Regions from separate parts of the Mycolicibacterium psychrotolerans genome, predicted to be linked through region 1. Evidence: predicted binding sites of a transcription regulator. Region 1 holds the regulator's gene; the other holds the start of a gene.
The links. The regulator LexA, encoded in region 1, represses DNA repair genes until DNA is damaged. The targets are predictions, from matches to a motif close to CGAACANNTGTTCG.
Positions count from the first base shown of each region.

Region 2: the regulator LexA is predicted to act here: its motif matches at 1,473-1,486, upstream of cofD (2-phospho-L-lactate transferase).

Region 1 is NZ_AP022574.1:4,350,289-4,355,000, reverse strand. It holds gene G6N45_RS21150 (LGFP repeat-containing protein) at 1-1,129, shown strand, start outside; gene lexA (transcriptional repressor LexA) at 1,153-1,857, opposite strand; gene G6N45_RS21140 (LysM peptidoglycan-binding domain-containing protein) at 2,068-2,535, shown strand; gene nrdR (transcriptional regulator NrdR) at 2,694-3,158, shown strand; gene G6N45_RS21130 (PhzF family protein) at 3,164-3,850, opposite strand; gene G6N45_RS21125 (alpha/beta fold hydrolase) at 3,877-4,712, opposite strand, start outside.
Region 2 is NZ_AP022574.1:5,106,545-5,111,256, forward strand. It holds gene G6N45_RS24700 (DUF3499 domain-containing protein) at 39-458, opposite strand; gene G6N45_RS24705 (metallopeptidase family protein) at 591-1,013, shown strand; gene G6N45_RS24710 (WhiB family transcriptional regulator) at 1,010-1,273, opposite strand; gene cofD (2-phospho-L-lactate transferase) at 1,751-2,689, shown strand; gene G6N45_RS24720 (coenzyme F420-0:L-glutamate ligase) at 2,686-4,029, shown strand; gene G6N45_RS24725 (NUDIX hydrolase) at 4,112-4,654, shown strand; gene G6N45_RS24730 (putative endonuclease domain-containing protein) at 4,655-4,712, opposite strand, start outside.

The DNA.
Region 1 (4,712 bases):
CGTGATCTTCTGGACCCCCGACTACGGCGCGGTGATCGTGCGCGGCGCGATGAACGCGGCTTGGGAAAAGCTCGGCGGGGCCACCGGTGCGCTCGGCGCACCCGTGTCCGACCAGAGCCAGAATGGCGACGTCATCACACAGAAGTTCAGCGGCGGTGCGCTCACCTACAACACGGCGACCAAGAAGTTCACCACCGAACCGGGCAACCTGGCCCCCCAACTCGCCGGGCTCGAGGTTCCGGATCAGCAGGCACCGCAGGCCACGCCGTCGTCCCAAGCAGCCGACAGCGGTGAGGGCACGGGTTTCCGGTGGACTTGGTGGTGGCTGCTGGCGATTGTGCCCGTGCTGCTCGTTCTCGGCGTGGTGGCGCTGGCGGTGGCGCGCAACCGGCGCCGCGGCAGTGACGACGACGATCTGTTCGGAACGCCGCCGCGTGCGGTCGACGCCGACGACCGGGACTACGGTGCGGGGCCTGCCGGAGGCGACGACGGCCGCGAGGACGCACTGTTCGGTGACCGCTACGCGCGGGAAGGCCTCGGCTCGCTGGGATCGACCTCGCTGGGGTCGGCCGCGCCTCCGACGCCGGCCAGTCCGCCCGAGGGTTACGAACCGGGCCGGGCGGGCTTCTGGGGAGGGCAGGAGCCGTCGACGAACTCGGCGGAGACCCCGTCCTACGCCGAGCAGGACGACCCCGATGCCGTGGACACCGCACCGACGCGCGTTCCGACGCCGACCGAGGTGGCCGCCGATGACGGTCCTCCCGACGCCGACGTCGACGTCGATGGCCCCCCCGACGTCGATGCCGACGCCGACCGCGAACCGTTGGTGGCAGACGAGCCTGACCCGGTGCCGGTACCCGCAGCCGTGCCGGTCTTCGACCGCGATGCGGTCACCGACACCGGCAGACATGCCCGCATCGACATCGACGAACCGGCGCCGATGGGCACCGCGCTGCACCTTCCCCTCGACGATCCGGATGAGGTGCCGGACGGCTACCCCGTCAAGGCCGACACCAGATCAGGGCTGTACTGGACGCCGGGCAGCGCCGACTATGAGGGTGCGCCCGCCGAGATCTGGTTCGCCACCGAGGAGATCGCGCGCACGAACGGGTTCGTCCGCGGCGACTGACCGGCCGCGCCCATGGTGGCCGGTCAGATCTTGCGGATGACCGTCACGACCTTGCCGAGCACGGCGGCGTCGTTGCCGGGGATCGGATCGAACGCGGGGTTGTGCGGCATCAGCCAGACCTGTCCGCGCGTCCGCTTGAATGTCTTCACCGTGGCCTCGCCGTCGATCATCGCGGCCACGATGTCACCGTTGTCGGCGACGTTCTGCTGACGGACGACCACCCAGTCGCCGTCGCAGATGGCAGCGTCGATCATCGATTCGCCGACCACTTTGAGCAGGAACAGCGAGCCCTCGCCGACGAGCTCGCGGGGTAGGGGGAAGACATCCTCGACGGCCTCTTCGGCCAGGATGGGTCCACCGGCGGCGATGCGGCCCAGCACGGGCACGAACGTCGGCTCGGGCAACGCGTCGGAGCCGGCGACGTCGGTGGAGACGGGCGGTGTGGCGGCGTCGTCGATGCCGCGGACGTCGACCGCGCGGGGACGGTTGGGATCGCGGCGCAGATAGCCCTTGCGCTCGAGGGTGCGCAGCTGATGTGCGACCGAGGAGGTCGAGGTGAGGCCGACGGCATCGCCGATCTCCCGGATGCTCGGTGGGTATCCCCGCGTGGTGACCGAGGAACGGATGACCTCGAGGATGGTGCGCTGACGTTCGGTCAAGCCCGTTCCGCGGTCGCGGCGGGCGGGGGAGCCCTGGCCGGCTGTGCTGTCGCTGCTGTCATCGCTCATGGCCTCGAATGTAACGCGGCGCGCCGCCGGAATCAAACATGTGTTCGAGGCGTGTCGGGATCCGTTCGGTCGAACGTGCGGTCGAGTCGACTTGTCGGTGGCCTGGGTTAGCGTTCGCAACAGTTCGATCACATGTTCTATTCATCGAACACATGATCGACTAGGGTTCGAACACAGGAGCGAATGGCTCACCGACCGAGAGGCAGACAGATGACCGTTCTCCACACTTCCGACCTCTGGGACATGCCGGCTCGCAGTGCGCGTCCGGTGCGGGTCGGCCACCCGCGCCGCACGCCCGCCGCACGCCGGCCGCGCTCTCAGCGCCCGGCGGGAGCGCCGATGGCGTATCGCGGCAGCGGGGTGCTCGCGTCCCGGGCATCGCACCGCCGCCGTCCGATCACGCCCGCCGCCACCGTGCTGCTCGCCCTCGTCGCGGCCGCCATCACCGTGTGGCTGGGACTGGTGGCCCAGGCCGGTGGAGTTCTCGGAGGACAGACCGAGGTGCCCGGCAGGCTCGCGGTCGTCCAGGTCCAGACCGGCGAGTCCCTGCAGCACGTCGCCCAGCGGGTGGCGCCCGACGCGCCGGTCGCCGACGTCGTCGACAAGATCCGCGAGCTGAACAGGCTCGAGACGGTCGCGCTGGACGCTGGTCAGACCCTCATCGCGCCGGTCGCCTGACCCGAGCGATCGCCATGCACGACCAATCCTGCACGCGATCTGCGTCGGCTGTGCCCGCGGGGAACGCGCCGTCGGCTCCGCTGCTGCGCTGTGTCCGCGCAGCGCAGGTACGCTCGAAGACGTTCGAAGCGGTCTGCCGGTGCGGTGAAGGAGCGGTGATGCACTGTCCGTTCTGCCGTCACCCCGATTCGCGGGTGGTCGATTCCCGCGAGACCGATGAAGGTCAGGCCATCCGGCGGCGCAGATCGTGCCCCGAGTGCGGGCGCCGCTTCACGACGGTGGAGAGTGCCGTGCTGGCCGTGGTCAAGCGCAGTGGCGTCACCGAACCCTTCAGCCGCGAGAAGGTCATCAAGGGCGTGCGCCGGGCGTGCCAGGGTCGGCAGGTCGACGACGACGCGCTGAACGTGCTGGCGCAGAAGGTCGAGGATGCCGTGCGCGCCACCGGTTCTCCCGAGGTTCCCAGCCACGAGGTCGGCCTGGCGATCCTAGGGCCGTTGAGCGAACTCGACGAGGTGGCCTATCTGAGGTTCGCGTCGGTGTACCGATCGTTCTCGTCGGCCGAGGATTTCGAGCGGGAGATCCAGGCCCTACGCGCACATCGCGAGGTGCCTGCGGGAAGCTGACGCAGTCAATCGAGGCGGCGGTGTCCGTCCTCGACGACGCGTCCGGCGACCTTCACCCATCCTTCCGGACTCCATACGGTCTGGATCATCGATCCCTGGCCCTGGATGATCGTGAGATCACGACTCAGATGTTCGGTGATCCGCACCGCGCCCGCACCGGTCGCTTCGTCCTCACGAATACCGAGCTGCGGCGCGAACATTCGCGACCTGATCGTCCCTGCCTCCCGATCCAGCCACGTCCACACGTAATGCTCGACGGCGTCGACGTAATCGTCCGGATCGGCGGCCGCGAGCTCCTCGGCAGTGGGGATCTCGTAGATCGAGAAATCCGGCGCCCACTCGGCGCGAGCGCTCACCGAGGTCATGTCACCCGAAAGGTCCACCTGCACGATGCCCGCGGGCACCTGCAGCGTCCTGACCGGGGTGCCGCGATTGTTCAGCCACCACGCCGCGCCCACGGTGGGATGGCCGGCGAAGGGCAGCTCCGTCGTCGGGGTGTGGATGTGGGCGTGTGCCGTACGGGCGCCCGGCTCCGGCAGCGTCACGAAAATCGTTTCGCTGTAACCCAACTCGGTGGCGATCTGTTGTCGGTCGGAAGGTGCCACGGTGGCCGAGTCGACGACGCCGAGGGGATTGCCGAAGTCGCCGTTCTCATCGGTGAAAACACGCAGCACGGTCACATCGATGGCCATGAGGCCGATGCTACGTGCCGGCCGGGTCAGGTGGCGCTGCGCTCGTCGGCGCCCATCGCGTCGAGTACGGCCACCCGGGTGTCCACCGAACCCGAAAGCGTGCCCGGGCTGATGCCGGTGCGCAGCAGCATGCGCAGGTACTCCTGGTCGTGGGCAGCAGGTTCGGTGCCGTCGATGAACTTCTCGACGACCTCGACGAAGCGGTCGGGATCGTCGTGGAACGGGAAATGCCCGGAGCCCGGGAAAATCTCGAGCCGCGAACCCGGCATCGCGGCGTGGGCCATCTCCGCATGGCTGACGGGGATGACCGAATCGCCGCTGCCCCAGATCAGCTGCACCGGGACCGATTGCGTCAGATAACAGCGGTCGAGCATCGTCACCACCTGGCCGCGCCAGTCCACCACCGCGCGCAGCGTCCGCGCGAACGCCGCCGACGCCGTCGGTTCGGGCAGATCGGCGAGGATGCGCAGCATGTCGGGGATGTCGCGGCCGGCGCCGGTCGAGCCGAACAGCGAGCCGCCCAGTCGACCGAGCACCTGCAGCGCCGGCAGCACCAGCGGGAGTCGCAGCAGGGCGAGGGCTTCGCTGCCCAACGGAAGTGAGGCGAACCGCAATGCGATGTTGACGTCCTTGGTGACCCCGCCGGCCCCGACGAGGATCAGCCGCTCGACCAACTGCGGGAACTGATAGGCGAACTGCATCGCCACGCCGCCGCCCAGGGAGTGCCCGACCACGGTGACGCTGTCGATGTCGAGAACGCTGAGCAGGTCGCGCATGCCGTTGGCATACGCAGCGACCGAGTAGTCGGCACGAGGCTTGTCGGAGCGCCCATGGCCCAACAGATCGGGGGCGATGACGGTGA
Region 2 (4,712 bases), 760 kb from region 1:
CTAGCCGTCGGGAGCCGCGGGTACGGCCGCCACTCGTTTCAGTCGGTGGGGTCGGGCAGGACGCGCAGGTGCCCGCGGCGACGCCCGTGGGTTTCGGGCCGGCGCACGGGCGGGGCCATCAGCGCGCCGCCCTGGGCGCCGCTGACGGGATCGGTGAAAGCGGAGAACCCGGCGACCGGCCCGGCCGGGGCCTCGCGTCCTTCGCGTACCGCGTCGGCCAGCGCGACCAGGTCGTCGTCGTCGGGGTGTGTCGGCAGCGGTCCGGCGTGGCGGACCAGTTCCCAGCCGCGGGGGGCGGTGATGCGTCCGGCGTGCTTGACGCACAGGTCCCAGGAGTGCGGCTCGGACACGGTGGCCAGGGGGCCGACGACGGCGGTGGAGTCCGAGTAGACGAACGTGAGCGTCGCGACCGCATAGTGGGGGCAGCCAGGCCGGCAGCAGCGACGGGGAACATTCACGAACGAGAGGTTATCGTGCGGATTCGTCCGTATCCCGGCGGACACGCGCAGCCGGGAGGGGCCCGAAGCCCAACCGTTACGATCTTTTTCGTGACCGGCCGCAACCACCGGGGCTCGCGGCGTGGCCGCGGAATGCGTGGACCGCTGCTCCCTCCCACTGTTCCGGGCTGGCGCAGCCGTGCGGAGCGTTTCGACATGGCGGTGCTGGAGGCCTACGAACCGATCGAGCGGCGCTGGCAGGACCGGGTGGCGACGCTGGACGTCGCGGTCGACGAGATCCCCCGGATCTCGCCGAAGGACCCGGACAGTGTGCAGTGGCCGCCGGAGGTCATCGCCGACGGGCCGATCGCTCTGGCCCGGCTGATACCGGCCGGGGTCGACGTCCGCGGGAATTCTACCCGGGCGCGAATTGTGTTGTTCCGCAAGCCGATCGAGCGACGGGCGAAGGACACCGTCGAGTTGACCGACTTGCTGCATGAGCTACTGGTGGCGCAGGTGGCCACCTATCTGGGCGTCGAGCCGTCGGTGATCGACCCGACGATCGACGACGACTAGATGATGCCGCGCTTGATGCGCCGGCGCTCCCGCTCGGACAGGCCGCCCCAGATGCCGAAGCGCTCGTCATGGGCGAGGGCGTACTCCAGGCACGCGTCGCGCACCTCGCAGCCCTGGCAGATGCGCTTGGCTTCGCGGGTCGAGCCGCCCTTCTCCGGGAAGAAGGCTTCAGGGTCGGTCTGCGCGCACAGCGCACGCTCCTGCCACTGATCCTCTTCGGTTGCCAGCTCGTCGTCGATCGGGTCGGGCACCACGCTCAGTTGCGGGCGCCCCCCGATGCTTGCTGCCACCGGTCCGGTCTGGATGTGCGGCGCACTTCCGACCGAGCCGAGGAGCCTGCTGTCAAAATGAACCGAATTGCCGAAATCGGCGTGCTCAAATGCCATGTTCCCCTCCTCCACAGGTCTCGTAGATCCGTTGTATGCCAGCCCCACTATTGCTCTGTGTGGCCACCCAATTCGAACAAGTGATCGAATCTCGGTCTGCGACACCGGAACCGGCCGGAGAACCGCGAATGACACTGGTGTGATTACACACGCGTTAGCTGTCGCGGTCAAGCGCTAGAACAGGAATTCATACCATTCCGTGACACAAATACGGCGCGTCGCGTTGTGGCGTGTCTGTCACTCCGGCGATTCGAGCCCTCCGGGGGCGCGGGCCGCACAGCCGTGCGCCTAGTCTCGGTCGGTGTGAAGGTCACTGTTCTCGTCGGCGGCGTCGGTGGTGCGCGCTTCCTCCTGGGTGTCCAATATCTGTTGGGGTTGGGGCAGTTCGGTACTCACGATACCGATGAGCATGATGTGACTGCTGTGGTCAACGTCGGCGACGACGCCTGGATGTTCGGCGTGCGCATCTGCCCGGATCTCGACACCTGCATGTACACCCTCGGCGGCGGCATCGATCCCGAGCGGGGCTGGGGACACCGCGACGAAACGTGGCACGCCAAGGAGGAACTCGCCGCCTACGGCGTGCAGCCGGACTGGTTCGGTCTCGGCGACCGCGATCTGGCCACTCACCTGGTGCGTACCCAGATGCTGCGTGCCGGCTATCCGCTCTCGCAGGTGACCGAGGCGCTGTGCCGGCGCTGGAACCCCGGCGTGCGCCTGCTGCCGGCCAGCGACGACCGCAGCGAAACCCACGTGGTGATCACCGAGCCCGAGGACGGCGAGAAGAAGGCCATCCACTTCCAGGAGTGGTGGGTGCGCCACCGCGCCCAGGTGCCCACCGACAGCTTCGCGTTCGTCGGCGCCGACAACGCCACGGCCGCACCGGGTGTCACCGACGCGATCGAGGGCGCCGACGTCGTGCTGATCGCGCCGTCGAATCCCGTCGTGAGCATCGGGGCGATCCTCGGGATCGGCGGCGTCCGCGCCGCACTGCGCGCCACCAAAGCCCCGGTGATCGGCTACTCCCCCATCATCGCGGGAAAGCCGTTGCGCGGCATGGCCGACGCCTGCCTGACGGTGATCGGCGTCGACAGCACCTCCGAGGCAGTCGGCGCCCACTACGGCGCCCGGTCGGGCACCGGGATCCTCGACGGCTGGCTGGTGCATTCCGGCGACGACGCGGTGGTCGAGGGTGTGACGGTGCGCTCGGCGCCGCTGCTGATGAAGGAGCCGGGCGTGACCGCCGAGATGGTGCGGGCCGGGTTGGGTCTGGCCGGGATCACGTTGTGAGCGATCACGGCACCTCGGCTCGGGTGGAACTGCTGCCGGTCCCCGGGCTTCCGGAGTTCCGGCCCGGTGACGATCTGGCCGCGGCCGTCGCCGACGCCGCGCCGTGGCTGCGCGATCACGACATCGTCGTCGTCACCAGCAAGGTGCTGTCCAAGTGCGAGGGCCGCATCGTCGACGCACCCGCCGACCCCGAACTGCGAGATACGCTGCGCCGCAGGCTGATAAACAACGAGGCGGTGCGGGTGCTGGCGCGCAAGGGCCGCACGCTGATCACCGAGAACGCGCTCGGCCTGGTGCAGGCCGCCGCCGGAGTGGACGGATCCAACGTCGACTCGCACGAACTCGCCCTGCTGCCCGTCGATCCCGACGGCAGCGCCGCGGCGTTGGTCGCCGCGCTGCGCGAGCGGCTCGGCGTCGAGGTCGGCGTCGTCGTCACCGACACGATGGGCCGGGCCTGGCGCACGGGGCAGACCGACGTCGCGATCGGCGCGGCCGGGCTGCAGGTACTGCACGCCTACGCCGGTGAGCACGATCAGCACGGCAACGAGTTGATCGTCACCGAGATCGCCGTCGCCGACGAGATCGCCGCGGCCGCGGATCTGGTGAAGGGCAAGCTGACGGCGGTGCCGGTCGCGGTCGTGCGTGGGCTGACGCTGCGCGACGACGGATCGAACGCCCGCACGTTGGTGCGCCCCGGCGAGGAGGACCTCTTCTGGCTCGGCACCGAGGAGGCTCTCTCTCTGGGTCGGTCGCAGGCGCAGTTGCTGCGCCGCTCGGTGCGCAGCTTCACCGACGAACCCGTCGCACCCGAACTCATCGAGTCCGCGGTCGGTGAGGCGCTAACGGCACCCGCGCCGCATCACACCCGGCCGGTGCGGTTCGTGTGGGTGCGCGACGGCGCGGTGCGAGTGCGGCTGCTGGACCGGATGAAGGAACAGTGGCGGAGCGACCTGGCCGGCGACGGGCGCGATCCCTCGTCGGTGGAGCGCCGTGTGGCACGCGGGCAGATTCTCTACGACGCGCCCGAGCTGGTGATCCCGTTCATGGTGCCCGACGGCGCGCACACCTATCCGGATTCGCAGCGCACCGCGGCCGAGCACACGATGTTCACGGTGGCCGTCGGCGCGGCGGTGCAGGGGCTGCTGGTCGGGCTGGCGGTGCGCGGGGTGGGCAGCTGCTGGATCGGGTCGACGATCTTCGCGCCCGATCTGGTGCGCGCCGAACTGGATCTGCCGCCGGACTGGGAGCCGTTGGGGGCGGTGGCGATCGGCTACCCGTCGGACGGGCCGGCGTCCCCGCGCCAGCCGGTGCCGACCGACGGCCTGCTGGTGGTCCGGTGATCTCCGCGAGCAGTCGCAAACTCGTGCACTTTCGGCCCGGTTCGCCCGATTTAGTGTCTGCTCGCGGGGGAACAGAGCGCACGTGAGTCTTCATCAGTCGGCGATCGACACCCTCACCGCGTGGCGGCCTGCCGACCCGGCGCAGGAGTCGATGCGGCACGCGCTGCTGGCCTTCCTCGACGCCAACCCGAAGGCGTGCCTGCGCGAGTCGGTGCCTGGCCACATCACGGGCTCCGCGCTGGTGCTCAATCACGCGGGCACACATGCGTTGTTGACGTTGCATCCGCGGTTCCAGCGTTGGCTGCAACTCGGCGGGCACTGCGAGCCCGAGGACGAGACGCTGGTGGCGGCGGCGCTGCGGGAAGCCACCGAGGAGTCCGGCATCGAGTTCTTGATCATCGACGAGCTGCCCACTGCGGTGCACGTGCATCCGGTGACGTGCTCGCTCGGCGTGCCGACCCGTCACCTCGACGTGCAGTTCGTGGCGCGCGCGCCGAAGGGCGCGGAGGCCGAGCGCAGCGAGGAGTCTCTCGATCTGCGGTGGTGGCCGCTCGACGAGCTGCCCGACGAGAGCGATTTCGGCCTCACCCAGCTCGCCGCCCTCGCGAGGGTGCACCTGCGGTAGTCACCACGCGCCCGCAGCAGCAGCCAGTGCACGTTCGCGGAAGTGCCAGGCCGCCGCG